DNA from 3 places in the Streptomyces sp. NPDC051662 genome. Region 2 is predicted to be linked to each of the others. Evidence: riboswitches for the same ligand, from Rfam matches in the RefSeq annotation. Region 2 holds a riboswitch; each other region holds the start of a gene.
The links. A riboswitch is a leader RNA that binds a small molecule or an ion and turns the genes downstream of it on or off. The one in region 2 is predicted to bind thiamine pyrophosphate.

Region 1 (9,659 bases), on a different contig from region 2:
GCGCACCCCACGTCCTCCAGCTTCGCGGCGAGCACGGGGTCGTCATTGGTGTACGGCAGGACGGTGAAGCCGTCGTCGACCAGGGTCTCCGCCGCGTCGAGCAGTTCGATGGGGTCGGGCAGCAGCGTGCGCTCGTCCGCGACGACCTCCAGCTTGATCCAGTCCGTACCGAGCGCCTCGCGGGCGAGCCGCGCCGTGAGTACCGCCTCGCCGGCGGTGAAGCAGCCCGCCGTGTTGGGCAGCGCGCGGATGCCCAGCGAGTCGAGTACGGACAGGACGGAGCCGTGTACCGCGGGATCGATGCGGCGCATCGCGACCGTGGTGAGTTCGGTACCGGAGGCGATCAGGGACCGTTCCAGCACGTCGAGGCTGGGCGCGCCGCCCGTGCCCATGATCAGCCTGGAGGCGAACGTGGTGGAGCCGATGGTCAGCGGATCGTCGGCCATGGTTCAGCCCCCCTGGACCGCGGTGAGGATCTCGACGCGGTCGCCGTCGCTGAGTGGTGTGCCCGACCAGCGGGTGCGCGGGACGACCGTCTCGTTGACGGCCGCGGCGACCCCCGAGGGCGCCGGGGTGAGCGTGGCGACCACGACGTCGAGGGTGGTGGCGGGCGCGAGCTCGCGGGGCTCGCCGTTCACGGAGATGTTCATACGGGCTGCTCCTGAGGGATGGCCGCGACGGGTGAGCGGCGCGAGGAGAAACGCGACGGGGAGAAGGCGCGGGCCTCCGGGGGAAGCTCACCGGTCGTCAGCACCGCGGCCATCGCGTCGCCGGTGACGGGTGTGAGCAGGACCCCGTTGCGGTAGTGGCCGGTGGCGAGGGACAGCCCCGGCAGCGCGGTGGGCCCGAGCAGCGGCGCGTTGTCCGGTGAGCCGGGACGCAGCCCGGCGAGGGTCTCGGTGAGCGGCAGTTCCGTGATGCCGGGGACGAGTTCGTGCGCGTCCCGCAGCAGTTCGTACACTCCGCCCGCCGTGACCGTGGTGTCCCAGCCCAGTTCCTCGCTGGTGGCGCCGACGACCAGTTCGCCGTTCTCGCGCGGCACCAGATAGATGTGGCTGCCGCGCACCACGGCCCGGACCGTCCTGGAGAGGAAGGGCGCGTACGTACCGGGCACGGTCAGCCGCAGGACCTGGCCCTTGACGGGCCGTACGGGCGGCAGGACATCGGCCGGTACGCCCCCGAGCCGGCCGCTGAGGCTGCCGGCCGCCAGTACCACCTGGTCCGCGGTGAGCGCGCGGCCGTCGGCCAGGACGGCGCCGGTGGCCCGGTCGCGTACGACGGAGAGCCGGTCGGCGTGGCCGCGGTGGAAGACCACCCCGGCCCGTTCGCACGCGGTCAGCAGGGCCGCGGCCAGGCGGCGGGGATCGATCTGATGGTCGCCGTCGACGCGCAGACCGCCGCGGACGCCCGGCGCGAGCATCGGTTCCAGACGTCGGCACTCGCGGCCCGTGAGCCACTGGGACGTCAGCCCCGAGCGCTGCTGGAGGTCGTGCAGTTCACGCAGCTGGGCACGGTCGTCGGTGTCCAGGGCGACCGCGAGGGTGCCACAGGCGCGATAGCCGGTGTCCCGGCCGCTCGCCGCCTCCAGTTCGGCGACGAAGTCCGGGTAGCGCGCGGCGGAGGCGAGGTTGAGGCCGAGCAATGTCTCCTCGCCGTGGTGGAGTTCCGTGACGGCGGCGAGCATCCCCGCCGCGACCCGCGCCGCGCCGCCGCCCGGCTCGGGGTCGGTGACGGCGGTACGCAGCCCGCGCCCCGCCGCGCGCCAGGCGGTGACCAGGCCGATGAGCCCGCCCCCGATGACGAGGACGTCGGAGCCCGTACCGGTTCCTTGATGGGGTGACTGCATGGGCGTCCAGCCCCTCCCTTCGCCGGCATGACCCGGATCAGGTTCGTACGGTCGGAGGCCGCCTCAGCCTCCCTCTCAGCCCGGTGCGTCCGGACTCCCGCGAGGTAGTGTCGAAAGCCAGACTAACGCCCTGTCCTCCGCCTTGTAAGGGAGCGATGGCGGTGGCCCGTTCACTGGACGGCCTCGTCCGCCGCCGGGTACGAGGGGCGGGGACACGGGCGTGAAGGGCGGCCTCCGACGGATGTTCCGTCAGCTTGTGTGAGGCGGGCTGTCTAAGGTGATCGGGTGAGCGAGCGACAGCAGGGACAGCGGGAGCCGGCAGCGGCGGGACAGCCGCGGGTGGTCATCGTCGGCGCGGGCATGGCGGGGGTGCAGACCGCGGTGGCCCTGCGGGAGAAGGGCTTCGGCGGCCCGGTGACGGTGCTCGGCGCCGAGCCGCATCCGCCGTACGACCGGCCGCCGCTCTCCAAGGCGGTCCTGCTGGGCAAGGCCGAGAGCTCGGCCTTCGACATCGATTTCACGGCGCTCTCCGTCCGGCTCAGGCTCGGGCTCGATGTCACCGGACTGCGCCCCGGCGCACGGGAACTGGACACCGCGCGCGGGCCCGTCCCGTACGACGTGCTGGTCATCGCGACCGGCGCGGAACCGATCGGTCTGCCGGGCACCGAGTCGCTGCCCGGGGTCCATCTGCTGCGCACGCTGGACGACGCGGAGCGGCTGCGTCCGGTACTCGGCCGACGACAGCGGGTCGTGGTGGTCGGCGCCGGATGGATCGGCGCGGAGTTCACCACCGCCGCCCGGGAGGCGGGCTGCGCCGTGACCGTGGTGGAGGCGGCCGACCGGCCGCTCGCGGGCGTCCTGCCCGCCGAGATCGCCGCGCCCATGACCCGCTGGTACCCGGAGTGCGGGGCCGAACTGCTGACGGACGCCCCGGTGGCCGGTGTCGAACCGGGCGCGGTGATCCTCGCCGACGGCCGGCGGCTGGCCGCCGACGCGGTGGTCGTGGGCATCGGCGCGCGGCCCGCGACGGGCTGGCTGGCCGGATCGGGCATCGAGCTGGGCCAGGACGGCGCCATCGTGGCGGACGAGCGGCTGCGGACCTCGCTGCCCGAGGTGTACGCGGTCGGTGACTGCGCCTCGTTCCCCTCGGCCCGTTACGGAGAGCGACTGCTCGTACATCACTGGGACAACGCGCTCCAGGGGCCGCGCACGGTCGCCGCGCAGGTGACCGGCGAGACCGACGCGGTCTACGACCCCGTGCCGTACTTCTGGTCGGAGCAGTTCGGCCGCTTCGTGCAGTACGCGGGCCACCACGCGGCCGGCGACACCCTGGTGTGGCGCGGCGATCCGGCCGAGAGCGCCTGGTCGGTGGTGTGGCTGCGGGACGGCCTGCCGACCGCGCTGCTGGCCGTCGGCAGGCCCCGGGATCTGGCCCAGGGGCGCAAGCTGATCGAGGCGGGCGCGCGGCTGGACCCCGAGCGGACCGCGGACCCGTCCGTACCGCTGCGCGAAGCCGCCCTCTGACCTCGGGCGGGAGCCCGTCCCGGGCCCCCGGCCCCGCCGGGGCGGCGGCCCGATTGGGGCTCCTCGGCTACCGTCTGTCAGTCCGGGATGGCACGCTTGTCCTTGTGACCGAGATTGACGCAAAGATCGATGCTCTCGTCCCCGCCTGGCTCCACCTGCCGGACATCGCGGAAAAGCTCGATGTCGAGGTGACGCGTGTGCGGCAGCTGGTGAAGGAAGGCCAGCTGATCGCGGTGCGCCGCGGCGAGAACAGGACGCTCCAGGTGCCCGCCGCCTTCATCGACGGCAACAAGGTCGTCAAGGGGCTCGCGGGCACCCTGACGCTCCTGAGGGACGACAGCTTCACCGACGAAGAGATGCTTGAGTGGCTCTTCACCCCCGACCCCACGCTGCCGGGCACGCCCGCGCAGGCGCTCAGTGAGAATCGCGGCACGGAGGTGAAGCGCCGGGCCCAGGCGCTCGCCGTCTGAGACATCACCATCCGCGGTGCGCGGCGGCCCCGTACGACCGTCCGGTCGTGGGCCGGCCGCCGCGCACCGCCGACCCAACACCACGGGGGGATCTTCCATGTCCACGGCTTCCGCGTCGCTCTCCGACGCCCGGCTCTATCTGTGCACGGACGCCCGTAAGCGGCAGGGGGATCTCCCCGAGTTCCTCGACGCGGTACTCGCGTCGGGCGTGGACATCGTGCAACTGCGCGACAAGGGCATGGAGGCGGCCGAGGAGCTGGACCATCTCCGGGTCTTCGCGGACGCCTGCCGTCGGCACGGCCGGCTGCTCGCCGTGAACGACCGCGCCGATGTGGCCCATGCCATCGGCTCCGACGTGCTGCATCTGGGACAGGGCGATCTGCCCGTCCCCGCCGCGCGCGCGATCCTCGGGGACGCCCCGCTGATCGGCCGTTCCACCCATGCCGAGGCCGAGGTGGACGCGGCGGTCGCCGAGCCCGGCGTGGACTACTTCTGTACGGGCCCCTGCTGGCCCACCCCCACCAAGCCGGGGCGCCACGCGCCGGGGCTGGGACTGGTGCGGTACGCCGCGTCCCGTGCCACGGAGCGGCCCTGGTTCGCGATCGGCGGGATCGACGCGGCCAATCTCGACGAGGTGCTGGACGCCGGTGCGCGCCGGGTCGTCGTCGTACGGGCGATCACCGAGGCCGACGACCCGGCGGCGGCGACCGCGGCCCTGGCGAAGCGGGTGCGGGACCGTGCCGTGTGACGGCGGTGCGAATGACGGCGGTGCGAATGACGGCAGTGTGAAGGGCGGCTGTACGCCGGATGACGGCGGTGTTCACGCGCGGAGGACGGCGGTTCGCCGTATGGGAACGGAGCGTGAGGGAGTGTGGCCACTTACCCGGCAATCCAGCCAAAAGCCCCGCCTCCGGTTGGGGGACCGGCACACCCTCGATAGCCTGCACATATGGCCCTAGGTACAGCTTCGACCAGATCGGATCACGCGCTGACCGTGCGTGATCTGCTCGCGACCGGCAAGACTTCGTTCTCCTTCGAGTTCTGGGCGCCCAAGACGGAGAAGGGCGAGCGGAACCTCTGGAACGCACTGCGCCGGATCGAGGCGGTCGCCCCGAGCTTCGTCTCCGTGACCTATGGCGCGGGCGGCTCCACCCGCGCGGGCACGGTCAGGGCGACGGAGCGGATCGCCGCCGACACCACGCTCACACCGGTCGCGCACCTCACGGCCGTCGGCCAGTCCGTCGCCGAACTGCGCAACATGGTCGGGCAGTACGCCGACGCCGGGATCCGTAACATCCTCGCCGTACGGGGCGATCCGCCCGGCGACCCCATGGCCGAGTGGATCAAGCACCCCGACGGTGTGCGCTACGCCTCCGAACTGGTCAGCCTGATCAAGGAGTCAGGGGACTTCTGTGTCGGAGTGGCGGCCTTCCCCGAGATGCATCCGCGCTCCACCGACTGGGAGACCGACGTCGGGCACTTCGTGAACAAGTGCCGCGCGGGCGCCGATTACGCGATCACGCAGATGTTCTTCGACCCCGAGGGCTATCTGCGGCTGCGCGACCGCGTCGCCACCGCCGGTTGCGAGACGCCGATCATTCCGGAAATCATGCCGGTCACCAGTGTGAAGATGCTGGAGCGATTGCCGCAGCTCTCCACCGCGGTCTTCCCTCCCGAGCTGAAAGAGCGGATCCTCTCGGTCAAGGAGGATCCCGCCGCTGTACGCTCCATTGGCATCGAGTTCGCGACGGAGTTCTGTGCCGAACTGCTCTCCGAGGGTGTCCCCGGCTTGCACTTCATCACACTCAACAACTCCACGGCGACGCTCGAAATCTACGAGAATCTCGGACTGCACGAGCAGTCGTGACCGGCCGTACCCGCCCTGTCCCGGGGCGGTGGGCCCAGGAGAGGGGCGGGCATGGGCTGGACGGTCCTCTACATCGCGTTCGGCATCGTGGCGCTGTGGCTGCTCGGTGAGGTACTGCTCCAGTACAAGGCGCGGCTGCGCTGGCGGCTGCTCGCCTTCTCCGGCTTCATGGGCGTCGTCCTCGGCGTACTGATCCCCTCCATATATGTCATCGCGCTGGGCGCGGTCGCGTTCGCGGTCGGCCAGACGTATGTGACGCTGTCCTTCCGCCGCGGATTCTCGACGGGTTGGGCGATAGGCGGCAGCCCCGGCGCGAGCCGCCGCCGCAAGGCCGGGAGCCGGCAGGCGGAGGAGCGCGAGCCCGCGCTTGAGGTCTCGGACCTGGAGTACGAGCCGGTGGCGTACGACCCGGAGCCACCCGCGACGGCCGCGTACCCGGCGGAGCCGCCCGCGCCGGCCGCCGCGGTGTACGAGCCGGAGCCGCTGCCCGATGACACCGGGCAGTACGGGATATACGACGACGCGGCTCGTGAGGCCCACCAGCAGCAGCCCCACGCGGGCGCGGGCGCGGCGGCCGGCGGCGGCGGCGCGCATGAGTACGGCGGCGGATATGACGCGTATCCGGAGTACGGGCAGCAGCAGCCGACGGGCCACGACGGCCACGTACCCCAGGACGCCTACCACTCCGGCCAGGACATGTATCCCGGTCAGGACGCCTACGCGCAGCAGTACGGCTACGACGCCGGGCAGCAGCAGTACGCCGCGTACACCGACCCGTACCCCGGCTCGGCCGACAGCGGCCAGCAGTACGGCTCGTACGACAGCTTCGGTGGTCAGCAGCAGTACGCCGACCCGTACGGCGGCCAGCAGCAGTACGGCGGCGAGACCCCGCCCGGCGGTGTGTGGGTCCCGCAGCAGCGCGACCGCGACGGGGAGCAGTTCCCGCCGTCACCCCAGCAGGAGCCGCACCGGCAGGGCTACCAGGACCCCGACTACAACGAGCAGCAGTACCGGTACTGAGACCGACGGGCGCTGACGACCCGTCAGGAGTGCCCGGCAGCGCGCTTGTCGACGGAGCGGGCGCGGTGGCGGTTCCCGCGGCGGTGCCCGTAGCGGTGCCCGTGGCTCACTGGGAGCCGCGGAAGTCCGCCCCCTCGACGATCAGTCCGGCGACCAGCGCTCCCGACATCCCGGCGTGCGCGAGCCCGCCGCCCGGATGTGCCCAGCCCCCCGCGCGGTACAGCCCGGACAGCCGGGTGGAGTTCGCGGGAAGCAGCGTCCGGCCCTCGGCCCCGGCCAGCGCGGGCGCCGGTACGGCACCGCCCGCGGCTCCCGTCCACACCGCCGTATCGGCGGGGGTACGCACTTCGCGCCAGAGGATCCGCTCCGCGAGCTCCGGCACGGCCGCCCCCGCCGCCGCCACCAGCGCATCGGCGTACCGCTCGCGCGGCGCCGCGTCGGACCAGTCGACCGGGCCCTGCGGGGCCACTGTCGCGGTGAGGGTGACCGCCTCATGGCCGTCGTCGGGGCGCGTCGCCGGGTCGTCGGGCCGCAGCACCGTGACCGTGGGCCGCGTCGCGGTCCGGCCCGCGAAGATCTCGGCGGCCTCGGCGCTCCCGTCCGGGGAGTGCACCACCGTCCGGTGCGCGGCGCCGGGTTCACGGGCGCCGCGCAGCGCCAGCAGCACGGTGAGCCGCGCGGGCGGCGTGGTCTCCGTGCCCGAAGGCCGTACGTCACCGTCCCCGTCGAGCCGCCATTCCACGAGAGGGCCGGGCGCGATGCCCGCCACCACATGGTCGGCCTCCACGACCGTGCCGTCCGCCAGCTCGATCCCTGTCGCCGCGCCGTCCTTCTCGACGATCCGGGCCACCTCGGCGCCGAAGACGAACTCCACCCGGCGGGCCAGGCACCGTTCGTACACCGCGCGGGCCAACTCCCGCATCCCGCCGCCGACATACCAGCTGCCGAAGGTCTGCTCCAGATACGGCAGCAGGGCGGCGCTCGCCGGGGCGTGCCGCGGGTCGAGCCCGTACGACAGGGCATAACCGTCCAGCAGCGCCGCCAGTCGCGGATCTGCCAGCTCCCAGGCGCCGATCTCCGCGACCGTCGTGGCCTGCCGGGCGCCGCGGAGCAGCCGGCGCTGTCGTACGGCTGGGTACGGATCCCGGCCGAGCACCCGCCAGTCCGCCCACAGCGGCTCCTCCAGCAGTGGACGGCGCGAGCGGTCCCAGGCGTCCCGGGCGCGGCCGAGGAACTCCCCCCAGCGCTCCCCGGCGCCCGCGCCCAGCGCCGCGTCCAGGGCGGAGACCACCCCGCCGCGCGACGCGTTGGGCAGCCGTACGTCGGTACCGTCGGCGAAGACATGCCGGCTCGCCGGATCCACCTGGCCGAGCCGGACGAGGCTCTCCAGCGGCTCCTTACCGGTCTTGACGAACAGATCGCGGTAGACGGCCGGCAGATGCAGCAGACCGGGCCCGGTGTCGAAGACGAACCCGTCCCGCTCGAACCGGCCCACCGAGCCGCCGTAGGTCGCGGCGCGTTCGTACACCGTCACCCGCTGTCCCGCCACCGCCAGCCGGGCAGCCGCCGCCATGGCGCCCATCCCGGCGCCGATCACCGCAATCCGTGCCATGGGAGTGATTTTAGCCAGGCCGCGCCCGCGCTGGGCCGGAGTACGCAGGCCTGAGTACCGGTACCTAGTGGGGGAGATGAGTAGGCACGCGGATGGGCTCCGACCTGCGCGGACGAAAGAGTGGGGACCACGGAAGGGGCGCGGCGCCGGCACCGCCGACACGGGGTGGCGGAACGGCGCGGCTCCCCTGCCGTAACGGGGGTGCGGACGGAGAGCCCAGCGACCACGGGGGTCACGGGGGATCACGGGGAAGCGGGCTCTCCGGCATCGCCGGGAACGGGGGTACGGGGTACGGGGAAACGGGGTACGGGGGAAACGCGCCGGTCCGGTGAGGCTCAGGGGGATGGAGCCTCACCGGACCGGCGCACTCGTCTCCACGTGCCCGTGCCCGTGCCCGCGTACCGGCTTCAGCGTCCGCCGACCCGGCCGTGCAGCAGCCGCGAGAGCGCCGCGTGCACCTCGTCCATCGACCGCTCCGGCTGGAACGCCTGCCAGTCGAGCGCCGCCACGAGCACCATCCCGACCAGCGCCGCCGCCGTCAGCGGAACGTCGATCTCGTCGCTCAGCTCACCGCCCTCCACGGCCTGCCGGAGCACGCTCTCGACGACCGCGACGGCCTCCTGGCGTACCACCAACAGCGTCGACTGCCAGGCCCGGTTGGTCCGCCACAGCTCGGCGACGTACAGCTGGGTGAAGGCGGGATAGCGGTCGATGAAGACCAGTCCGGCCCCGATCATCGCGTCCAGCGCCTCGATCTTGCTGCCGCCGCGCTCTGCCGTGGAGTCGGCCGCGGTCCGCAGGGACGAGGCGAGCAGCCCCACGCCGTGCCGCAGCAACTCCTCGAAAAGCTCCGTCTTGCTCTTGAAGTTGTAGTAGACCGTGCCCTTGGCGACCCCGGCGCGTTCGGCGATCTCGTCCACGGTCGTCGCCGAGAAGCCCTGTTCGGCGATGAGGGTCACCGCGGCCTCGTAGAGCTTCTGCCGAGTGGCCTGGCGGCGGGTGCTGCTGCTGTCCATGGCGACGATTGTCACAGGTCGCCCCGTGCTCACAGACTCAGCTCGGGGTGGAGCCGGTCGAGCGTCCACACCTGCTTGCGCCGCGCCGACAGGGCGGTCAGCGCCAGCGCGCCCGCGGTGAAGGCGGCGAGCACGGCACAGGCCTGCCATACGGGGCCGAGCCCGCCGCCCGAGATGAGTCGGCGCAACGCGTCGACCACGTAACTCATCGGCAGGAACGGGTGGATGGCGCCGAAGAAGCCCGGACTGGTCTGGACGGGATAGGTGCCGCCCGCCGAGGTCAGCTGGAGCATCAGCAGGGCGA
Region 2 (9,659 bases):
CCGGTCGGACACCGTGCAGGACAAGACGCGACGCAGGTTCCGCCGGCCGATTCGTACGCCGGGCCCACTCAAGACACGCAGGAGCAAGTGGTGATCGAAGAGACCCTCCTCGAGGCCGAGGAGAAGATGGAGAAGGCCGTCCTGGTCGCCAAAGACGACTTCGCCGCGATCCGCACAGGGCGGGCGCACCCGGCGATGTTCAACAAGATCGTGGCGGACTACTACGGTGCCCTGACCCCGATCAACCAGCTGGCCTCGTTCGCCGTGCCCGAGGCGCGGATGGCCGTGGTGACCCCGTTCGACAAGAGCGCGCTGCGCAATATCGAGCAGGCGATCCGCGACTCCGACCTCGGTGTCAATCCGAGCAACGACGGCAACATCATCCGGGTGGTGTTCCCCGAGCTGACGCAGGACCGCCGCAAGGAGTTCATCAAGGTCGCCAAGACCAAGGCCGAGGACTCGAAGATCTCGATCCGCGCGGTCCGCCGCAAGGCCAAGGAGACCATCGACAAGCTGATCAAGGACGGCGAGGTCGGCGAGGACGAGGGCCGCCGCGCCGAGAAGGAGCTCGACGACACCACCGCGAAGTATGTCGCGCAGGTGGACGAGCTGCTCAAGCACAAGGAAGCCGAGCTGCTCGAAGTCTGATGAACGACTCTTTCCGGGGAGCCTCGTCGACAGCCGGATACTGGGGACCGACCGACCCGGGGGCCCTCCCGGCGGGTCCCGCGTACGATGAGCATCCCGCACAGCAGACTCGGCCCATGCCCATCGTGCCCGACGGACCCGTCGACAACGGGGACCAGCGTGACGACCGGGGGGCTGCCCGGCCGGGCGGCCCCCTGTTCCGTGACAAGACTCCGCAGGAGCCCATGGCAGCGCCTCCGCCTCCCCCGCCGAAGAAGCGGGCCGGACGTGACCTGCGTGCGGCCATAGGGGTCGGCGTCGGGCTCGGCGCGGTGGTCGCGGCCTCGCTCTTCATCGTCAAGGCCGTCTTCATCGGTGTCATAGCGATCGCGGTGGTGATCGGGCTGTGGGAGCTGACCTCACGGCTCGATGAGAAGAAGGGCATCAAGGCACCGCTCGTCCCGCTGGCCGTCGGTGGCGCCGCGATGGTCATCGCCGGATACGCGCGGGGGGCGGAGGGTGCCTGGGTCGCGATGGCCCTCACCGCGCTCGCGGTGCTGATCTGGCGGATGACGGAACCGCCCGAGGGCTATCTCAGAGATGTCACGGCGGGGGTCTTCGCCGCGTTCTACGTACCGTTCCTGGCCACCTTCGTCGCGATGATGCTCACGGCGCACGACGGTCCCTGGCGGGTGCTGATGTTCCTCGTGCTGACGGTCGTCAGCGACACGGGCGCGTACGCGGTCGGCTGGCGCTTCGGCACGCACAAGCTGGCGCCCCGTATCAGCCCGGGCAAGACCAGGGAGGGACTGGCCGGAGCCGTCGTCTTCGCGATGGCGGCGGGTGCGCTCTGCATGGAGTTCCTGATCGACGACGGTGTCTGGTGGCAGGGGCTGCTGCTGGGCCTCGCGGTCGCGGCCAGTGCCACCCTCGGTGATCTCGGCGAGTCCATGATCAAGCGGGATCTCGGCATCAAGGACATGGGCACACTGCTGCCCGGCCACGGCGGGATCATGGACCGGCTGGACTCCCTGCTGCCCACGGCGCCGGTGGTCTGGCTGCTGCTGGTCCTCTTCGTGGGCTCGGGCTGAGCGGTACCGGTTACCCTGAAAGGGCTCGCCACTCACGGGTGGCGGGCCCTTTTGAGCCCCGCGGCTGTGAAGCCGTTCCCGTGAGGTCTCCCGGCACCGGCACAGCCCTGCCGTACCCCCCGCCACGGCGGGGGGAGCCCGGCCTCGCCGCACCGAGGAGATTTGGTTTTTCATGGCCCCGCCGACACCCGGAGAACTCACTTTCGTCGCGCCCCGCGGAGCCAAGAAGCCCCCGCGGCATCTCGCCGATCTCAGCCCCGCCGAGCGACGCGAGGCCGTCGCCGCGATCGGCGAGAAGCCGTTCCGCGCCAAGCAGCTGTCCCAGCACTACTTCGCGCGGTACGCGCACGACCCCGAGCAGTGGACCGACATCCCGGCCGCCGCGCGCCAGAAGCTCGCCACGGAGCTGCTGCCCGACCTGATGTCGGTGGTACGGCACATCTCGTGCGACGACGACACCACCCGTAAGACCCTCTGGCGGCTGCATGACGGCACCCTCGTCGAGTCGGTGCTGATGCGCTACCCGGACCGGGTCACCATGTGCATCTCCTCGCAGGCGGGCTGCGGGATGAACTGCCCGTTCTGCGCCACCGGCCAGGCCGGTCTTGACCGTAACCTCTCCACCGCCGAGATCGTGCACCAGATCGTCGACGGGATGCGCGCGCTGCGGGACGGCGAGGTCCCCGGCGGTCCTTCGCGGCTGTCCAACATCGTCTTCATGGGTATGGGCGAGCCGCTCGCCAACTACAAGCGGGTGGTCGGGGCGATCCGCCGGCTGACCGACCCCGAGCCGGACGGCCTGGGCCTCTCGCAGCGCGGGATCACCGTCTCGACGGTCGGTCTGGTGCCCGCGATGCTGCGCTTCGCCGACGAGGGCTTCAAATGCCGGCTCGCGGTCTCCCTGCACGCTCCCGACGACGAGTTGCGCGACACCCTCGTCCCGGTCAACACGCGGTGGAAGGTGCGGGAAGTACTGGACGCCGCCTGGGAGTACGCGGAGAAGTCGGGCCGCCGGGTCTCCATCGAGTACGCGCTGATCCGCGACATCAACGACCAGGCGTGGCGCGGCGACCGGCTGGGCCGGCTGCTCAAGGGCAAGCGGGTGCACGTCAATCTGATCCCGCTCAACCCGACGCCCGGCTCGAAGTGGACGGCGTCGCGCCCCGAGGACGAGAAGGCGTTCGTCGAGGCGATCGCGGCCCATGGGGTGCCGGTGACCGTACGGGACACGCGGGGCCAGGAGATCGACGGAGCGTGCGGACAGTTGGCCGCCTCGGAGCGGTAGGAGCCCGTACGGCGCCAGGGGGTAACCTTGGCCTGAACGCTTTGCATATTTTCCGACAGGGGAGCGCCACAGCGCTGAGAGTGCGGCACATGTCCGTGGGAGCGGGCAGCGGTCGCAGACCCTCTGAACCTTGCCCAGGTCATTCTGGGTAGGAAGTTCGGACACCACTCAAGCTGTAGCGCCCTGCCCGGAGTCCGGCCGGACTCCGGGCAGGGCCGCGTCTTCTCCTGGACATCCCAGGAGGAAAGTCAGTGAGCAGTACCCGTAGCAGTTCCCGTGCCAGTACGAGAAGGGCCGCCGCCGGCGCGCTCGCCGCCGCGCTGGGTGTCTCGGCGCTCGCCGCCTGCGGCGGGTCCGACGGCTCCACGTCGTCCGGCGACGGCGGTTCGCGGTCGAAGACCGTCACCCTCGTCAGCCATGACTCGTTCAACGCCTCGCCCGCCGTGCTGAAGGAGTTCACCAAGGAGACCGGATACACGGTCAAGGTGCTGAAGAGCGGCGACGCCGGTGAGGCACTCAACAAGGAGATCCTGACGAAGGGTTCGCCCCAGGGCGATGTCTTCTTCGGTGTCGACAACACCCTTCTGTCCCGTGCCCTCGACAACGGCCTGTTCACGCCGTACGAGGCGAAGGGCCTGGACCGCGTCGAGGAGAGCACGCGGCTCGACAAGGACAAGAACCGCGTCACCCCCATCGACACCGGCGACATCTGTGTGAACTACGACAAGAAGTACTTCGCGGACAAGAAGCTCGCGCCGCCGCGGTCCTTCGACGATCTGATCAAGCCCCAGTACAAGAACCTGCTCGTCACCGAGAACGCGGCCACCTCCTCACCCGGCCTCGGCTTCCTCCTCGGCACGGTCGCGCGCTACGGCGACAACGGCTGGCAGGACTACTGGAAGAAGCTGAAGGACAACGGCGTCCAGGTCGTGGACAGCTGGGAGCAGGCGTACAACGACACCTTCTCCGGCTCAGCCGGCGGCAAGAAGGCCAAGGCCGACCGGCCGCTCGTCGTCTCGTACGCCTCCAGCCCGCCGGTCGAGGTGCTGTACGCCGAGCCCCGGCCCGAGGAGGCGCCGACCGGGGTCGCCACCGGTACCTGCTTCCGGCAGACCGAGTTCGCCGGTCTGCTGGACGGCGCGAAGAACGAGGCCGGCGGCAAGGCGCTGCTGGACTTCCTGATCGGGGAGAAGTTCCAGGCGGACATGCCGCTGAACATGTTCGTCAACCCCGTGGTCAAGGACGTCCCGCTGCCCGAGCTGTTCACGAAGTTCGGCGCGACCGTCGACACCCCCGGGACCGTGGCGCCCGAGACGATCGCCGCCCACCGTGAGCAGTGGATCCAGTCGTGGTCCTCACTCGTAGTGAAGTAACACCCAGGACGCCAGGGGGAGGACGGTCGGGGCGCGGCCGGGGCCGGGGGCGCGGAAACGCCGTCCGGCTCGCCCTCATGGCCCTGCCCGTCGCGTTCTTCGCGGTCTTCTTCGCCTACCCGGTGGCCGCGATCGTCGGCCGGGGGCTGAAGACGGACGGTGGCTGGCGGCTCGGCCGGATCGGGGACGTACTGACCCGCCCGGACATCCTCGACGTCCTGTGGTTCACCACCTGGCAGGCGCTCGCCTCCACCGCGCTCACCCTGCTGATCGCGCTGCCGGGCGCCTATGTCTTCGCACGTTTCGACTTCCCCGGCAAACAGCTGCTGCGCGCGGTCGTCACCGTCCCGTTCGTACTGCCGACGGTGGTCGTCGGCACCGCCTTCCTGGCGCTGCTCGGGCGCGGCGGACTCCTCGACGAGCTGTGGGGCCCCCGGCTCGACACCTCCGTCTGGGCGATCCTTCTCGCGCATGTCTTCTTCAACTACGCGGTCGTCGTCAGGACGGTGGGCGGCCTGTGGTCGCAGCTCGACCCGCGTCAGGAAGAAGCGGCGCGGGTACTCGGCGCGGGACGGCTCGCGGCCTGGTGGCGGGTGACCCTGCCCGCCCTCGGCCCCGCCGTCGCCGCCGCCGCGCTGATGGTCTTCCTCTTCACCTTCACCTCCTTCGGGGTCGTACAGATCCTGGGCGGCCCCGGCTTCTCCACCCTGGAGGTGGAGATCTACCGGCAGACCGCGCAACTCCTCGATCTGCCCACCGCCGCCGTGCTCACGCTGGTGCAGTTCGCGGCGGTCGGCGCGGTCCTCGCGGTGCACGCGTGGACCGTACGGAAGCGGGAGGGCGCCCTGCGGCTGGTCGACCCCGCGCTGACCGCCCACCGGCCGCGCGGCGCCGGGCAGTGGGCGCTGCTCGGCGGGGTGCTCGGCACCGTACTGCTGCTGATCCTGGTGCCGTTGGGGGTCCTCGTCGAACGCTCCCTGAGCGGTTCCGGCGGGTACGGACTCGACTACTACCGGGCCCTCGGTTCGGTGGATTCCAGCGGCGGCACCTTCCTCGTACCGCCGCTGGAGGCGGTCTGGAACTCCCTGCGGTACGCGCTCGTCGCGACCGCCATCGCGCTGGTGGTGGGCGGACTGGCCGCCGCCGCGCTCACCCGGCGCGCGGGCCGTCTCGTACGGGGCCTCGACGCGCTGCTGATGCTGCCGCTCGGGGTCTCGGCCGTGACCGTCGGCTTCGGCTTCCTGATCACGCTCGACAAGCCGCCACTGGATCTGCGGGCTTCCTGGATCCTGGTGCCGCTCGCCCAGGCGCTGGTGGGGGTCCCCTTCGTCGTACGGACGATGCTGCCGGTGCTGCGCGCGGTGGACGGACGGCTGCGCGAGGCGGCGGCCGTCCTCGGGGCGTCGCCGCTGCGCGCCTGGCGGGAGGTGGATCTGCCGATGGTACGGCGGGCGTCGCTGGTCGCCGCCGGATTCGCGTTCGCCGTCTCGCTCGGCGAGTTCGGCGCGACGGTCTTCATCGCGCGACCGGACCGGCCGACGCTGCCGGTGGCCGTGGCGCGGCTGCTGGGGCGGCCCGGCGAGCTGAACTACGGGCAGGCGATGGCCCTTTCCACGGTCCTGATGGTGGTGTGCGCGGTGTCGCTGCTGGCGCTGGAACGTATCCGTACCGACCGCTCGGGAGAGTTCTGATGGCCTTGCTGACCCTGTCGGACGTGACCGTACGGTTCGGCGCCCGCACCGCGCTCGACGCGGTGGATCTGGAGATCGCCGAGCACGAGATCGTCTGTGTGCTCGGGCCGAGCGGCAGCGGCAAATCGACTCTGCTGCGGGTGGTCGCCGGGCTCCAGGAGCCGGCCGGCGGACGGGTGGCGCTCGACGGCGCCGACCAGTCGGGGGTACCCGTACACCGGCGCGGGGTCGGCCTGATGTTCCAGGACCATCAGCTCTTCCCACAGCGTGACGTGCGCGGCAATGTCGCCTTCGGGCTGCGGATGCGCGGCGCCGCCCGGGACGAACAGGCCCGCCGGGTCGAGGAGTTGCTCGACCTCGTCGGACTGCCGGGGGCCGGCCGCCGGGCCGTCGCCGAGCTGTCCGGCGGCGAACAGCAGCGGGTCGCGCTGGCCCGCGCGCTCGCGCCGAGCCCGCGGCTGCTGATGCTGGACGAACCGCTCGGCCAGCTGGACCGGGGCCTTCGCGAACGGCTCGTGGTCGAACTGCGCGGCCTGTTCGGACGGTTGGGTACGACCGTGCTCGCCGTCACCCATGACCAGGGCGAGGCCTTCGCGCTCGCCGACCGGGTGGTGGTGATGCGCGACGGCCGCATCGCCCAGACCGGCACGCCGCTGGAGGTCTGGCAGCAGCCCGCCTCCGCCTTCGTCGCGCGCTTCCTCGGCTTCGGCAATGTCGTGGACGCGACGGTGAGCGGCGCGCTCGCCGACACGGTCTGGGGCGGGATCCCGGTCCCCGGCGGATCGGCCCAGGGCGAGCGGACGGTACTGGTACGGCCCGCCGGCGTACGTCTCGTGGCCCCCGGCGAAGGGCTGCGCTGCACGGTCGGGGCGCGTACGTTCACGGGTGGCCGCGTCACCGTACTGCTACAGCCCGACGGACCCGTCGGCGCGCCGGACATCGAGGCCGAGTGCGGGCTGCGCGACGCGCCGGAGGAGGGCGCCGAGGTGGGGGTCGCCTTCGCCGTCGAGGAGGTGGTGGTACTGGCCGCTCAGGACCGACCGGGCGTGCAGGCGGCGGCGATGGCCAAGCTGTCCTCGTAGACGCGATAGCCGGTGATCAGGCCGTCCTCGACGGTGAGCCGCATCGCGAAGGGTGAGCGGAACGCCTTGCCCGTGGTCCGTACGGTCCCCGCGAGCGTGCCGCTGAGCATCGCCTCCGTACCCTCCACGACGAGGGCGTCGACCGAACCCGCGGCCGGATCGGGGGTCTGGCCCTCGGCCAGTTCACGGAAGTGGTCCGCGACATCGGCGCGGATGGCGCGCGGCCGGAGCCATGGGACGGCGGGGTTCTCGGCGATCCGCCAGTCGACCCGTTCCGCGAAGAGGGCGGCGATCCGGCCGGGATCGCCCTCCGCTATGCGGCGCAGCAGCTCCTGGACGGTGGCGCGGGTCCGGTCGGTGCCCGTGTGGTCGGTGTCCATGCGGCCGGTGCCGGTGTGGTCGGTACGGAGGGTGGCCGCGCTGTCGGTCATCTCGTCGTCTCCTTGTGTTCGCGCCGGGCCCGTACGGGCCCGACGAGGACGACCCTGCCGCGTGGCGCGCCGCCGCGTCGATTACCTCGCGGGTCATTGCGCCGCGGTGCCCGGCCGCACCGACGAGATCACGGACCGGCTCGTGGCGCTGCTCCGCGACCCCGGGACCGCCCGGGAGATGGGGCGCAAGGGACGCGAGTGGGTGCGTACGGAGTGGGACCGGGACCGTTCCTACGAACGGCCGGCCGCACTGCTCGCCCGAACCGTCGGCAGGCCCGCTTCTCAGCCCGCCGCGAGCCGGGCGAGCGCCGCCGGTGCCTCGTCCACCGTGTCGACGAGCGCGATACGGGACTCCATCCGGCGTTCTCGCGCGAGCGCCGTCAGCAGCGGCCAGGCAGGCAGCCGCTCCGTCCAGTGGGCCCGGTCGACCAGGACCATCGGGGTCGGCTCGCCACGCGACTCGTAGTAGTTCGGCGTCGCGTTGTCGAAGATCTCCTGGACCGTGCCCGCCGCGCCCGGCAGGAAGACCACTCCCGCGTTGGAGCGTGCCAGCAGGCCGTCCTCGCGGGTGGCGTTGGCGAAGTACTTGGCGATGTGCGCCGCGAAGGCGTTGGGCGGCTCATGACCGTAGAACCAGGTGGGGATCCCGACCGACGCCTCGCCCTTGGGCCAGCGCGTACGTATGTCGAAGGCGGCCTGTGCCCAGTCGGATATGGAGGGGACGAACGACGGCGCCTTCGCGAGGATGCCGAGCGCCTCGTCCAGCATGTCGTCGGGGTGGGCGGCCGCGTACGCGCCGAGGTTCGCGGCCTCCATGGCGCCGGGGCCGCCGCCGGTCGCCACGGTCAGTCCTGAACGGGTGAGCGAGCGGCCGAGCCGTGCCGCGCCGGCGTACGCGTCGGTGCCGCGCGCCATCGCGTGCCCGCCCATCACCCCCACCACCCGGGTGCCGACGAGGAGTTCGTCCAGGGCGTCGGAGATCGCGTCGTCATGCACCGCGCGCACCATGGACGCGAGGATGTCGCCGTCCGACTTCGTCCGCTGGAACCACGCGTACGCGCGGGCGTCGGGCGTGGCCTCGTAACCGCCTTCCGCCAGCCCCTCGAAGAGGTGGTCGGGCGAGTAGACGAAGCCCCGGTACGGATCGAACGGGAGATGGGGAACGGGCGGGAAGACCATGGCGCCGTCGGCCCGTACCTTGTCGGCGGCGCGGGGCTCCATGGGACAGCCGAGGAAGACGGCGTCGGCGGTGTCGGTACGGAGCAGTTCGGGTGTACGGGCCGTCAGATCGACGGACTGCACCCGGTATCCGCCGAGCGTTCCCGCCCGGACGACGTGGTCGAACTCGTCGAGGGACTCGATCTCACGGTCCTGGGCGTGCGCGGGAGACGCTGCGTCGTTCGGCATGGGGTCACGATAGGGCGTGGCCGTCGGGGAGTTGCGGCCCGGGCCCCGAGCAGCCGGCCTCCGTGCGCCGGGCCCGAGCAGCCGAACAGCCCCCGGACAGCCGGAACCGGCCGTGCCCCGCGCTCGGGCGGGGCACGGCCGGTTCCGGGAGAAGCGCCGCTCAGGTGGTCAGCGGAATCGCGGCCAGGGCCGCCACTGCCCAGGTCAGCGGGGCGAAGACCACAAGGATCGTGGTCGCCCGCACCGCCGCCGCCGTACGCAGGAGCGCGGCGGGTGCGCCGAGCCGGGACAGCGACTCGGTGGTGGCGATCCGGGCCTGTCTGGCCTCCAGGAACGCCGTCAGGACCGTGGCCGCCGTACAGCCGATGACCAGGGCGGCGCCGAGGCCGGTGAGCGGGCCGAAGGGCCGTTCGTCACCGGGCCCGTACAGGGACGCCGCGGCGAACGCGCCCGAGACCACCGCGCACAGCACACCCAGCGGGCGGCCGATACGGCGTGCCTCGGCCATCAGCGTGCGGCCTGCCAGCAGCCGGACCGCGCCGGGGCGCATGGCCTGGAGCAGCAAGCCGCAGAGATGGGTGATCCCCGGTCCGGCCAGGGCCAGGCCGATCGCCGTCAGCGCCCAGCCCGCCAGCACTCCGGCCGAACTGCCGTCGAAGTGGCCCGGCAGCG
Region 3 (9,659 bases), on a different contig from region 2:
GGGTGACCTATGGCCACAGCTGCACGTACCACAGCCCCGACTCTGATCGGTTCGGTACAGCGGGCGCTGCGACTGCTGGAGTCGGCGGGCTCCCATCCGGACGGGGCTCCCGCGAAGCAGCTCGCACGCGAGGCCGGACTGCCGCTTCCCACCGCCTACCACCTGCTGCGCACGCTGGCCCACGAGGGCTATCTCCGCCGTGAGAAGGGCGTCTTTCTCCTCGGCGACGCCGTACAGCGGCTGGCACACGGTGACGGCCAGCAGAATCGTCGCAGCAAGATCACCGAATCGCTCGGCCGATGGCATGAGGCGACCGGCGTCCCGGTGTACTTCGCGGTTTACGACGACGGTGAGATCGATCTCGTCTCCGTGGCGGACAGCCCCGCGGCCCCGGCGGTCGCCCATGGCGCGGACATCCGTGAGACGGGGCACGCGCACGCGCTCGGCCAGTGTCTGCTCAGCCGGCTCGACGAGGAATCCCGCCGCGATCATCTGGACCGCTATCCCGTCCGCCCGCTCACGCCCTACTCCGTGCCGGACCGCGGGACGCTGCTGGCGCGCCTCGGCTCGCTGGGACCGGCCGAGCCGGTGGTGGAGCGCCAGGAGTACCGGCTCGGTACCGTCTGCGCGGCCGTACCGATCCAGGCCGGAGTCACCGCGGGCTCAGTGGCCATTTCCGTACCACTCCATCAACAGGAGCGACTGCTTCCGGCGATCGAACGGTTACGTAGAGAGATCGAATCACTGGCGAGCTCTCTCGCCTTCTCTATCAGTATCTGAAAAATTACTCCTTGTGATCTGCTAGCGCTTACAGCACGATTGCGTCAAGGGGATCCACGGGATCATTCCCAGCCACTGCTTCATCTACTCCGGAGTACACGATGCGCGAGTCGGTCCAGGCCGAGGTCCTGATGAGCTTCCTCGTCTCCGAGGAGCTCTCGTTCCGAATCCCGGTGGAACTCCACTACGAGATGAGGGATCCCTATGCCGTGCGGATGACCTTCCATCTGCCCGGCGATGCCCCCGTGACCTGGACTTTCGGCCGTGAGCTGCTGCTCGACGGAATCAACACGCCCAGTGGGGACGGCGATGTGCATATCGCGCCGACCACTCCGGAGGACCTCTCCGACGTCCATATGCGGCTCCAGGTCGGCGACGACCACGCCCTCTTCCGGGTCAGCGCGGCGCCGCTGGTGGCCTTCCTCGACCGTACGGACCGGTTGGTTCCGCTCGGTCAGGAGCGCACGCTCAGTGACTTCGAGGGCAATCTGGAGGAGGCACTCGGCCGCATCCTCGCCGAGGAGAACGCCGGCTGACCCGGTTGACCTGGCAGACCTCGTTGCCCTGTCGGCCCGGCTGACCCGGCTGACGGCTGACCGGCCGTCCGGCCCCGCGTGGTCACTTCTTGCGCCGGCGTCCCCTGCCACCGAGCTTGCGGGTCAGCGCGTTCTGTCCCGGCACCGAGAGGGACGCCGCTGGGCCCGGTCCAGGCGATGAACCCGGTCCAGGCACTGGGCCCTGGCCGGGTGCGGAATCCGGTCCGGACGGGGAAGCCGCCCCGGGGCCCGGCCCCGTAGGCGCCGGGTACGGTGCCGTGGCGGGCGCCTCCGGGGCCTGCCGGTCGGAGGAGACCACCAGCGCCGCCAGCGCCGTCGTGACCGGCACCGACGCGACCAGGCCGATCGAGCCCACCAGGGTCCGGACGATCTCCTCCGCCACCAGCTCGCTGTTCGCGACCGTTCCCATGCTCGACTGCGCGATCGAGAAGAGCAGCAGAAGCGGCAGCGCCGCGCCCGCGTAGGCGAGGACGAGCGTATTGACCACCGAGGCGATATGGTCCCGGCCGATCCGGATGGCCGCCCGGTAGAGCGCGCGTGGCCCCATCGAGGGATCCGCCTGACGCAGCTCCCAGACCGCCGAGGTCTGGGTCACCGTCACATCGTCCAGCACGCCGAGCGAACCGATGATCACGCCTGCCAGCAGCAGACCGCTCATATCGATCTCGGGATACAGGCCATGGATCAGCCCGGTGTTGTCATCGGTATTGCCGGTCAGGCTCGCCCAGCCGATGAAGACCGACCCCAGCAGTCCGATCAGCAGCAGCGAGATCAGCGTGCCCAGGACCGCGACCGAGGTACGCGCCGTCAGGCCATGGCAGAGATAGAGGGCGATCAGCATGATCGCGCTGGCCCCGACGACCGCCACGATCAGCGGGTTCGATCCCTGCAGAATCGCGGGCAGGATGAAGAGCGTCAGAATGGCGAACGAGGCGACGAGCGCGACCAGCGCCATGATGCCGCGCATCCGCCCCACCACGACCACGACGAGCGCGAAGATCCCGGCCAGCAGCGTCAGCGGGAACTTACGGTCCACGTCCGTAACGGAGTACTGGAGATCCCGCGGTGCATCGGGTGCGTATGCCACCACGACACCCTGTTTCACGTGAAACTGCCGGGGCGCGTCCGGCTGGACGACCTCGATGAAGGTACGCCCCTTCTCCTTGCCAGTCGTGACCTCGACCGTGGCCTTCTTGCACTCCCCGGTCTCCGCCTGCTGCGCCTCACGCCCCTGGGGCTTGGTGAGGTCGCCCGTCGACGGGAGCTGGGAGGCGTTGACGTCCTTGCAGTCGACCCGTTCGATCCGTACGACCTGGCCCTGTTCCGTCTGCCGGTCGAAGCCCACACCGGTGCGCTCATGGGCCGGGGCGCTGCCCGGCCAGAGCACGGCCAGCCCGACGGCCACAGCTGCCGCGAACGGAATCAGGACCGCCGCGATGACCTTGCGGAGGTGCTGGGAGACCGGAGCGGCCGGCCCATGGCTGTGCGAGTGGCCGTGCGCTTCGTGAGTCTGCTGGGGAGGGGTCACCGACCGATCATCGCAAGAAGGAAGAGGCCCTCTGTTCAGCACGCCGGATATGACGCTAGCGTGGAGGCAACCTTTGCACACGCGGGAGCTCGGAGCACCGGGCTGAGAGGGCGCTGACTGTGTGGTCCCGGGGGTACTTCCCCGGACACCTGCGCTGCGCCGACCGCTGAACCTGTTACCGGGTAATGCCGGCGTAGGGAGTAGGTCTCATGACCGTTCAGGACACACATCCGTCTGCCTCCGACTCGGGGAATCCGAGCGAGACCGGAAAGTCCATCGGCTGGCACAAGGGATACGTCCAGGGTTCACGCCCGGACCTCCAGGTGCCGGTCCGCCAAGTGCATCTCACCAACGGCAAGGACGTGACGCTGTACGACACGTCGGGTCCGTACACCGATCCCGGCGTCGAAACCGACGTACGACGGGGTCTCGCACCGCTGCGCGAGAACTGGATCATCGGTCGCGGTGACACCGAGGAGTACGCGGGCCGACCGGTCCGTCCCGAGGACGACGGGCTCAAGCACACCTCCCCGCGCGGGGGGCTGCTCCGGAGCGGATCGACCGATCTGCGGGGACTCGACGCGGTCTTCCCCGGCCGGTCGCGCCAGCCCAGGCGGAGCCGGGACGGGCAGCCGGTGACGCAGCTCGCGTATGCCCGGCGCGGTGACATCACCCCGGAGATGGAGTACGTCGCGATCCGGGAGAACGTATCCCCGGAGGTCGTCCGTGAGGAGATCGCCGCCGGGCGGGCCGTACTGCCTGCCAACGTCAATCACCCGGAGATCGAGCCGATGATCATCGGCAAGCGGTTCCTGGTGAAGGTCAACGCCAATATCGGCAATTCCGCCGTCACTTCCTCCATCGAGGAGGAGGTGGAGAAGATGACCTGGGCGACGCGGTGGGGCGCGGATACGGTCATGGACCTCTCGACGGGCCGCAATATCCACACCACCCGGGAGTGGGTGCTGCGTAATTCCCCCGTCCCCATCGGCACCGTCCCGCTGTACCAGGCGCTCGAAAAGGTGGACGGCAAGGCCGAGGAGCTGACCTGGGACATCTACAAGGACACGGTCGTCGAGCAGGCCGAGCAGGGCGTCGACTACATGACGGTGCACGCCGGAGTGCTGCTGCGCTACGTGCCGCTGACGGCCCGTCGTAAGACGGGGATCGTCTCGCGCGGTGGTTCGATCATGGCCGCCTGGTGTCTCGCGCACCACAAGGAGTCGTTCCTATACGAGAACTTCGAGGAGCTGTGCGAGATCCTCGCGGCCTACGACGTGACGTACTCCCTGGGTGACGGCCTGCGGCCCGGTTGTATCGCGGACGCCAACGACGAGGCGCAGTTCGCCGAGTTGCGCACGCTGGGCGAGCTCAACTCGACCGCGAAGCGACTGGGCGTACAGACGATGATCGAGGGCCCGGGGCATGTCCCGATGCACAAGATCAAGGAGAACATCGACCTTCAGCAGGAGATCTGCGAGGAGGCGCCGTTCTACACGCTCGGCCCGCTGACGACCGATGTGGCCCCGGCGTACGACCACATCACTTCCGGCATCGGCGCGGCGATGATCGCGTGGTGGGGCACGGCGATGCTCTGCTACGTCACGCCCAAGGAGCACCTCGGACTGCCGGATCGCGACGATGTGAAGACCGGGGTCATCACATACAAGATCGCGGCGCATGCGGCGGACCTCGCCAAGGGGCATCCGGGGGCGCAGGAGTGGGACGACGCGCTGTCCGACGCGCGGTTCGAGTTCCGCTGGGAGGACCAGTTCAATCTGGCCCTCGACCCGGACACGGCACGGGAGTTCCATGACGAGACCCTGCCGGCCGAACCGGCGAAGACGGCGCATTTCTGCTCGATGTGCGGCCCCAAGTTCTGCTCGATGAAGATCTCGCAGGACATCAGGCGCAGGCACGGCGGTGAGATGGAGTCGGCCGGGACGGAGGCCGCCGGGATGGAGCCCGCCGAGATCGAGGCGGGCATGGCGGAGAAGTCCAAGGAGTTCGCCGCGGCGGGCAACCGGGTGTATCTGCCGCTCGCGGACTGAGCGAGCGTCCGTCACCAGAGCGTCTGGCACCAGGGCGTCGGTCGTCGGGGCGTCTTTCACTGGGGCGTCCATGGCCGGGGTGTCCGTCGCCGGGACCCCTGTCGCTGGGGCGTCTTTCACCGGGGCGCTTCCGCGGTCGAGGCGTCGCGTGGACCGAGCACCGGCCGGGGGCTACTCCGGCCGGTGCTCCGGACCGCCGAAGTCGGGGCTGGAGAAGTCCGGGCTGCTGAACGTCGGACGCCTGCCGTCGGTCGAGCCCTCGTCCGGGCTGGAGAAGTCCGGGCGGCTGTAGCCGATCTTGGGCAGGTGCTTCGCCGGCGGTGTCTGGCGCGGTACGGGCGGGGCGGCCGGGGTGCCGGCGCTCGGGTCGGCCAACGCCGCCCGCAGGAAGGGCAGGATGCCGCGCTCCAGCAGGGCCTGGCGCCAGGCCTCTCGCGCGCGGGCCACCTCGTCGGGCAACTCGCCGCCCCACGAGTCCTCGGCAGGAAGCTGGGTCGCGGTATTGCGCAGGGCCGTGACGAGCAGACCGACCGCGGCGACCAGGAGGCCGACGACGGTCACGGCGGCGAAGAACCATCCGACCGCGACCATGCTGCGGGCGAAGGCGGGCGGCGGGCTGAGCGCTTTGAGGAGGTAGCCGACAAGCAGGAAGATCACCGCCGCGGTGCCGCCGAGTACCGGCGCCAGCACGGCGACAACGGCCATGAGCCCCGCGCCGGCGTCCGGAGCCTCGCTCCCCGACGGGGTCGAGGCGACGTCGTGGGCCGATGAGGAAGAGGGCGCCGGTGAGCGGAATTCCTCGCGGACCTTCGCGAAATGCTCGTACTCCGCGGCGGCGGACGTGGTGATCAGCGCCGTGGCGCTCAGGGCCATCGTGCGCAGTTGCTCGCTGGTGAGCCGCTGTCCGACCGCGGCGAGTTCCGCACGGTCATGTGTTTGGCGCAGTGCCTCGTCGAGGATTCGCTCGAAATCCGCGCGATCCTCGCTCAGCAGGTGTGGAGCGCTGTTCATGTGCATCCCCCGATGCTCCGTAGGGCCGGTTCGCCCGCGTGGGACGGGCAGTTGGCGGAAACGGAGGAGAGCCTGCTACGGATAAGGCGATGGTAGGGCTGTTGTGGCGGGGCGTGACAGGGGGTTTCGGGAATTCACCTGTCACACATCGATTCAGTCGTCCAGCGGAAGCTGTACGACCAGCAGCTTTCCCGCCATGGTGACCCCACCGTCCATCGCGATGGCAAGTCCATCGGCATATACGTGCGGCCCTTCCACCAGCGGGCCTGTGTCGCCTTCGTCGTCCGAAGCGTCTTCTGTACCGACTTCGCCGAGCAGATAGGGAATGGGGCTGTGTCCGTGCACGACGCGCTGTCCGCCGTACTGGGAAAGCAGTTCGCGCACGGCCTGCGGCCCGCCGTCGTCACGGAACGCGAAGCGTTTGGTGAGCTTACGGAACAAATCCCAGCATTCGTCGGCGTCATTGCGGGTGAGGATCTGATGGACGGTGTCGTTGACGTCCTCGATGGTGGATCCGTAGTCGAGATAAGCCGTTGTGTCGGAGTGCATCAGCAGATGCTCGTCCTCCTCGACAACCGCGTCGAGCCGGGACATCCACTGCAGATGGACATCCTGGAGGCGCTCCATATCGGTCCGCTGACCGCCGTTGAGCAGCCAGGCGGCCTGGAAAGTGGCGGTACCCGCACCTGAGCTGACGGGCGTGTCGCCGAATCGCTTGGCGCCGATGAGCAGCAGTTCGTGATTGCCCATCAGGGCCTTGCAGTAGCCACCGGCCGCCGCCGCCTCCGCGGAGAGCCGCATGACGAGGTCGATGACACCGATGCCGTCGGGGCCGCGGTCGGTGAAGTCGCCGAGGAACCAGAGCCGGGCGTTGCCCGCCGCCCAGTGGCCGTCGGCGTCGATGAGGTCCTGCGCGGCCAGCGCGGCGACCAGTTCGTCGAGATAGCCGTGCACATCGCCGACGGCGTAGAGCGGGCCGCGGCCGTCGGGCGCCGAGGGCTCCACGGCGTCGACCCGTACCTGGACCGTGTCCCCGCGGTTGATCACCGGGAGGTCGCGCTCGGTGGGGGTGTAGCCCTCCGGCGGTTCGTGGTCCGGGATCGCGTTGCCGGGATGCCCTGACGGGCCGTCGGCCGGTGTGCCGGACGGTCCGGGCTCTCCGGACTGCACGGGAACCTGCGCGTACGGCGGTACGCGGAAGTCGCGCAACGTCGCCGTCCGCACCACGGGTCCCTCGCCGGCCCCCTGTGTCATCGACCCCTCCACCACCGTCGCGCCGCCGTACACCTCTCGGGCCCGCCGGGCTGGATGGGGGTGAGCCCATCGCAGGTAGGACGAGGTCCGTGGTGTCGTGCGCCCATCATAGGAACGCCGCTCCCGCTCTGTGACGCACCAGGGGGGAGAATTCGGCGGGACCTCGGGTTCAACGGCTGTTTTCACGCCGATCGCCCGAATTGCGAAAAGGTCTGGTCCTTCTTCCGGCCTCTGGGGCGGTGAGTCTCCGGCACAGTTCGGCGAGTCGTCGAGGGTGTTCGGCGAGTCTCCGGGTCTGTTCCGGCGAGTCGTTGGGCCCGCCCGAGAATCTCCGGGACCGTGGGGCGGTTCTCCGGGCCGCCCGACAGGTCTCCGGGACCGCTCCACAGGCCCGGGGACCGTACCGTCCGTTGTCCTCGGGCCTCGGCGGGCCTCAGCTCTCGGCCCCCGGTCAGTCGCCCGCGGGGGACCGGGGCGCGCTGACCGTGGTGCGCGGGGGCCGCCGTTGGGAAGAGGTCCGGATGATCAGTTCGGTCGGTATCACCTGCTCGACCGGCCGGCCGTTGTCGATCCCCTCGATGGCGTCGATCAGGAGCTGGATGACGGCGGTACCGATACGGCGCGGCTTGAGCGAGAGCGTGGTGATGGGCGGTTCGGTCGCGGCGTAGACCGTGGACTCGCTGCAGCAGACCAGCAGCAGATCCTCGGGAACGCGCAGCCCGTAGCGCCGGGCGGCGGCGAGCAGGTCGGTGCCGTTGGGGTCGAAGAGACCGTAGACGGCGTCGGGGCGGTCGGGACGGGCCAGCAGCCGGTCGGCGGCGACGGCCCCGGCGCACGGGTCATGGGCGGGATAGGACTCGTAGACCGGGTCCTGGCCGACGCGCTCGCACCAGTGCAGATAGGCGGTGGTGGAGAGCCGGGTGTAGGTGTCCGTGGTGGTGCCGGTGAGCAGGCCGATCCTGCGCGCTCCGGCCGCGGCGAGATGGTCGAGCAGTTCGAGGACGGCCGCCTCGTGGTCGTTGTCGACCCAGGCGGTGACGGGGAGGGTGCCCGCGGGCCGGCCGTCGGAGACGACGGGAAGGCCCTGGCGGACGAGTTCGGTGACGACCGGATCGTGGTCGGAGGGGTCGATGACGACGGTGCCGTCGAGGGCGACGTTCGACCAGACGTCATGGCGGGAGGTGGCGGGGAGGATGACGAGGGCGTAACCGCGGGCGAGCGCGGCGGAGGTCGCGGCCCTGGCCATCTCGGCGAAGTAGGCGAACTCGGTGAAGGTGAAAGGTTCATCCCCGTATGTGGTCACGGTCAGGCCGATGAGCCCTGACTTGCCGGTACGGAGGGTTCGGGCGGCGGCGGAAGGCCGGTAGCCGAGGCGCTCTGCGACTTCTCGGACATGGCGTCGGGTGGCGTCGGGTAACCGTCCCTTGCCGTTGAGCGCGTCCGAGACAGTCGTGATGGAGACACCGGCTGCGGCGGCTACGTCCCGGATGCCCGCCCGACTTTGCCGGCTGCCCCGGCGGGTTGTGTCCGTCCGGCTCACCTGGTGTTTCCCTGCTGCTGTCATGGCGAGCCGATAGTAGGGCGCTGAGGGGCGGTGGGGCCGGTCGCATATGCACCCGGCAGCAGGCACGTTTCTGCATGATCAAAAATAATGAACAAGCTTGGAAAAAAGGAGGTTGATGGGTTTCGCATTGCTCTGCCATGCAAGGAGCGGCATGGACCTGTCGAAGGGCCCATGTTTCGAAGAGGTCTCAACTCACCTCTACGAGGGATGCGCGCCACGGCGCAGGCCACCGGCGCGCGCCGGGAAGGCGAGCGCGCCCCACCCCTGGGGGCTTTCCCGGTGCCCGCCATTCGCAGGGGCCCCGAATCCTCATAAGGTGAGCAGTATTGAAGATGTAAGGACCCGTGAACGGCCGAGGAGGACCTGCGGTGAGTGAGACGAGCCCCAAGCTGCGTGCCGAGCTGGACGGCATCCCCACGTACAAGCCGGGCAAGCCCGCGGCGGCCGGCGGACCCGTCGCGTACAAGCTGTCCTCCAACGAGAACCCCTATCCGCCGCTGCCCGGGGTCATGGAGCAGGCGATCTCGGCCGCGGGTGTCTTCAACCGCTACCCGGACATGGCCTGCACCGGCCTGATGAACGAGCTGGCCGACCGCTTCGGGGTGCCTGTCTCGCATCTGGCCACCGGCACCGGCTCGGTGGGCGTCGCCCAGCAGCTGCTTCAGGCCACCGCGGGCGCCGGTGACGAGGTCATCTACGCCTGGCGCTCCTTCGAGGCCTACCCGATCATCACGCAGATCTCGGGCGCCACGTCGATAAAGGTGCCGCTGACCGCGGGCGAGGTGCACGACCTGGACGCGATGGCCGAGGCGATCACCGACAAGACGCGGCTGATCTTCGTCTGCAACCCGAACAACCCGACCGGCACGGTGGTGCGCAGGGCCGAGCTGGAACGGTTCCTGGACCGGGTGCCC

Region 1: another riboswitch for thiamine pyrophosphate. It lies ahead of thiO (glycine oxidase ThiO); the one in region 2 lies ahead of AB0M67_RS17865 (thiamine ABC transporter substrate-binding protein).
Region 3: another riboswitch for thiamine pyrophosphate. It lies ahead of thiC (phosphomethylpyrimidine synthase ThiC); the one in region 2 lies ahead of AB0M67_RS17865 (thiamine ABC transporter substrate-binding protein).

Annotation. Positions count from the first base shown of each region.
Region 1 covers NZ_JBFAZD010000002.1:336,760-346,418, reverse strand. The annotation lists gene AB0M67_RS04235 (thiazole synthase) at 1-446, opposite strand, end outside; gene thiS (sulfur carrier protein ThiS) at 450-650, opposite strand; gene thiO (glycine oxidase ThiO) at 647-1,846, opposite strand; TPP riboswitch at 1,844-1,957, opposite strand; gene AB0M67_RS04220 (FAD-dependent oxidoreductase) at 2,207-3,370, shown strand; gene AB0M67_RS04215 (Rv2175c family DNA-binding protein) at 3,475-3,840, shown strand; gene thiE (thiamine phosphate synthase) at 3,938-4,588, shown strand; gene metF (methylenetetrahydrofolate reductase [NAD(P)H]) at 4,790-5,707, shown strand; gene AB0M67_RS04200 (hypothetical protein) at 5,759-6,727, shown strand; gene AB0M67_RS04195 (NAD(P)/FAD-dependent oxidoreductase) at 6,834-8,339, opposite strand; gene AB0M67_RS04190 (TetR/AcrR family transcriptional regulator) at 8,747-9,355, opposite strand; gene AB0M67_RS04185 (YhgE/Pip domain-containing protein) at 9,385-9,659, opposite strand, start outside.
Region 2 covers NZ_JBFAZD010000009.1:280,531-290,189, forward strand. The annotation lists gene frr (ribosome recycling factor) at 91-648, shown strand; gene AB0M67_RS17855 (phosphatidate cytidylyltransferase) at 648-1,718, shown strand; gene rlmN (23S rRNA (adenine(2503)-C(2))-methyltransferase RlmN) at 1,891-3,003, shown strand; TPP riboswitch at 3,051-3,176, shown strand; gene AB0M67_RS17865 (thiamine ABC transporter substrate-binding protein) at 3,255-4,376, shown strand; gene AB0M67_RS17870 (iron ABC transporter permease) at 4,454-6,067, shown strand; gene AB0M67_RS17875 (ABC transporter ATP-binding protein) at 6,067-7,149, shown strand; gene AB0M67_RS17880 (nuclear transport factor 2 family protein) at 7,098-7,529, opposite strand; gene AB0M67_RS17885 (Rossmann fold nucleotide-binding protein) at 7,863-8,987, opposite strand; gene AB0M67_RS17890 (hypothetical protein) at 9,148-9,659, opposite strand, start outside.
Region 3 covers NZ_JBFAZD010000004.1:201,532-211,190, forward strand. The annotation lists gene AB0M67_RS08620 (helix-turn-helix domain-containing protein) at 10-780, shown strand; gene AB0M67_RS08625 (SsgA family sporulation/cell division regulator) at 882-1,316, shown strand; gene AB0M67_RS08630 (YibE/F family protein) at 1,399-2,865, opposite strand; TPP riboswitch at 2,937-3,082, shown strand; gene thiC (phosphomethylpyrimidine synthase ThiC) at 3,075-4,916, shown strand; gene AB0M67_RS08640 (hypothetical protein) at 5,088-5,933, opposite strand; gene AB0M67_RS08645 (metallophosphoesterase) at 6,081-7,181, opposite strand; gene AB0M67_RS08650 (LacI family DNA-binding transcriptional regulator) at 7,633-8,745, opposite strand; gene hisC (histidinol-phosphate transaminase) at 9,114-9,659, shown strand, end outside.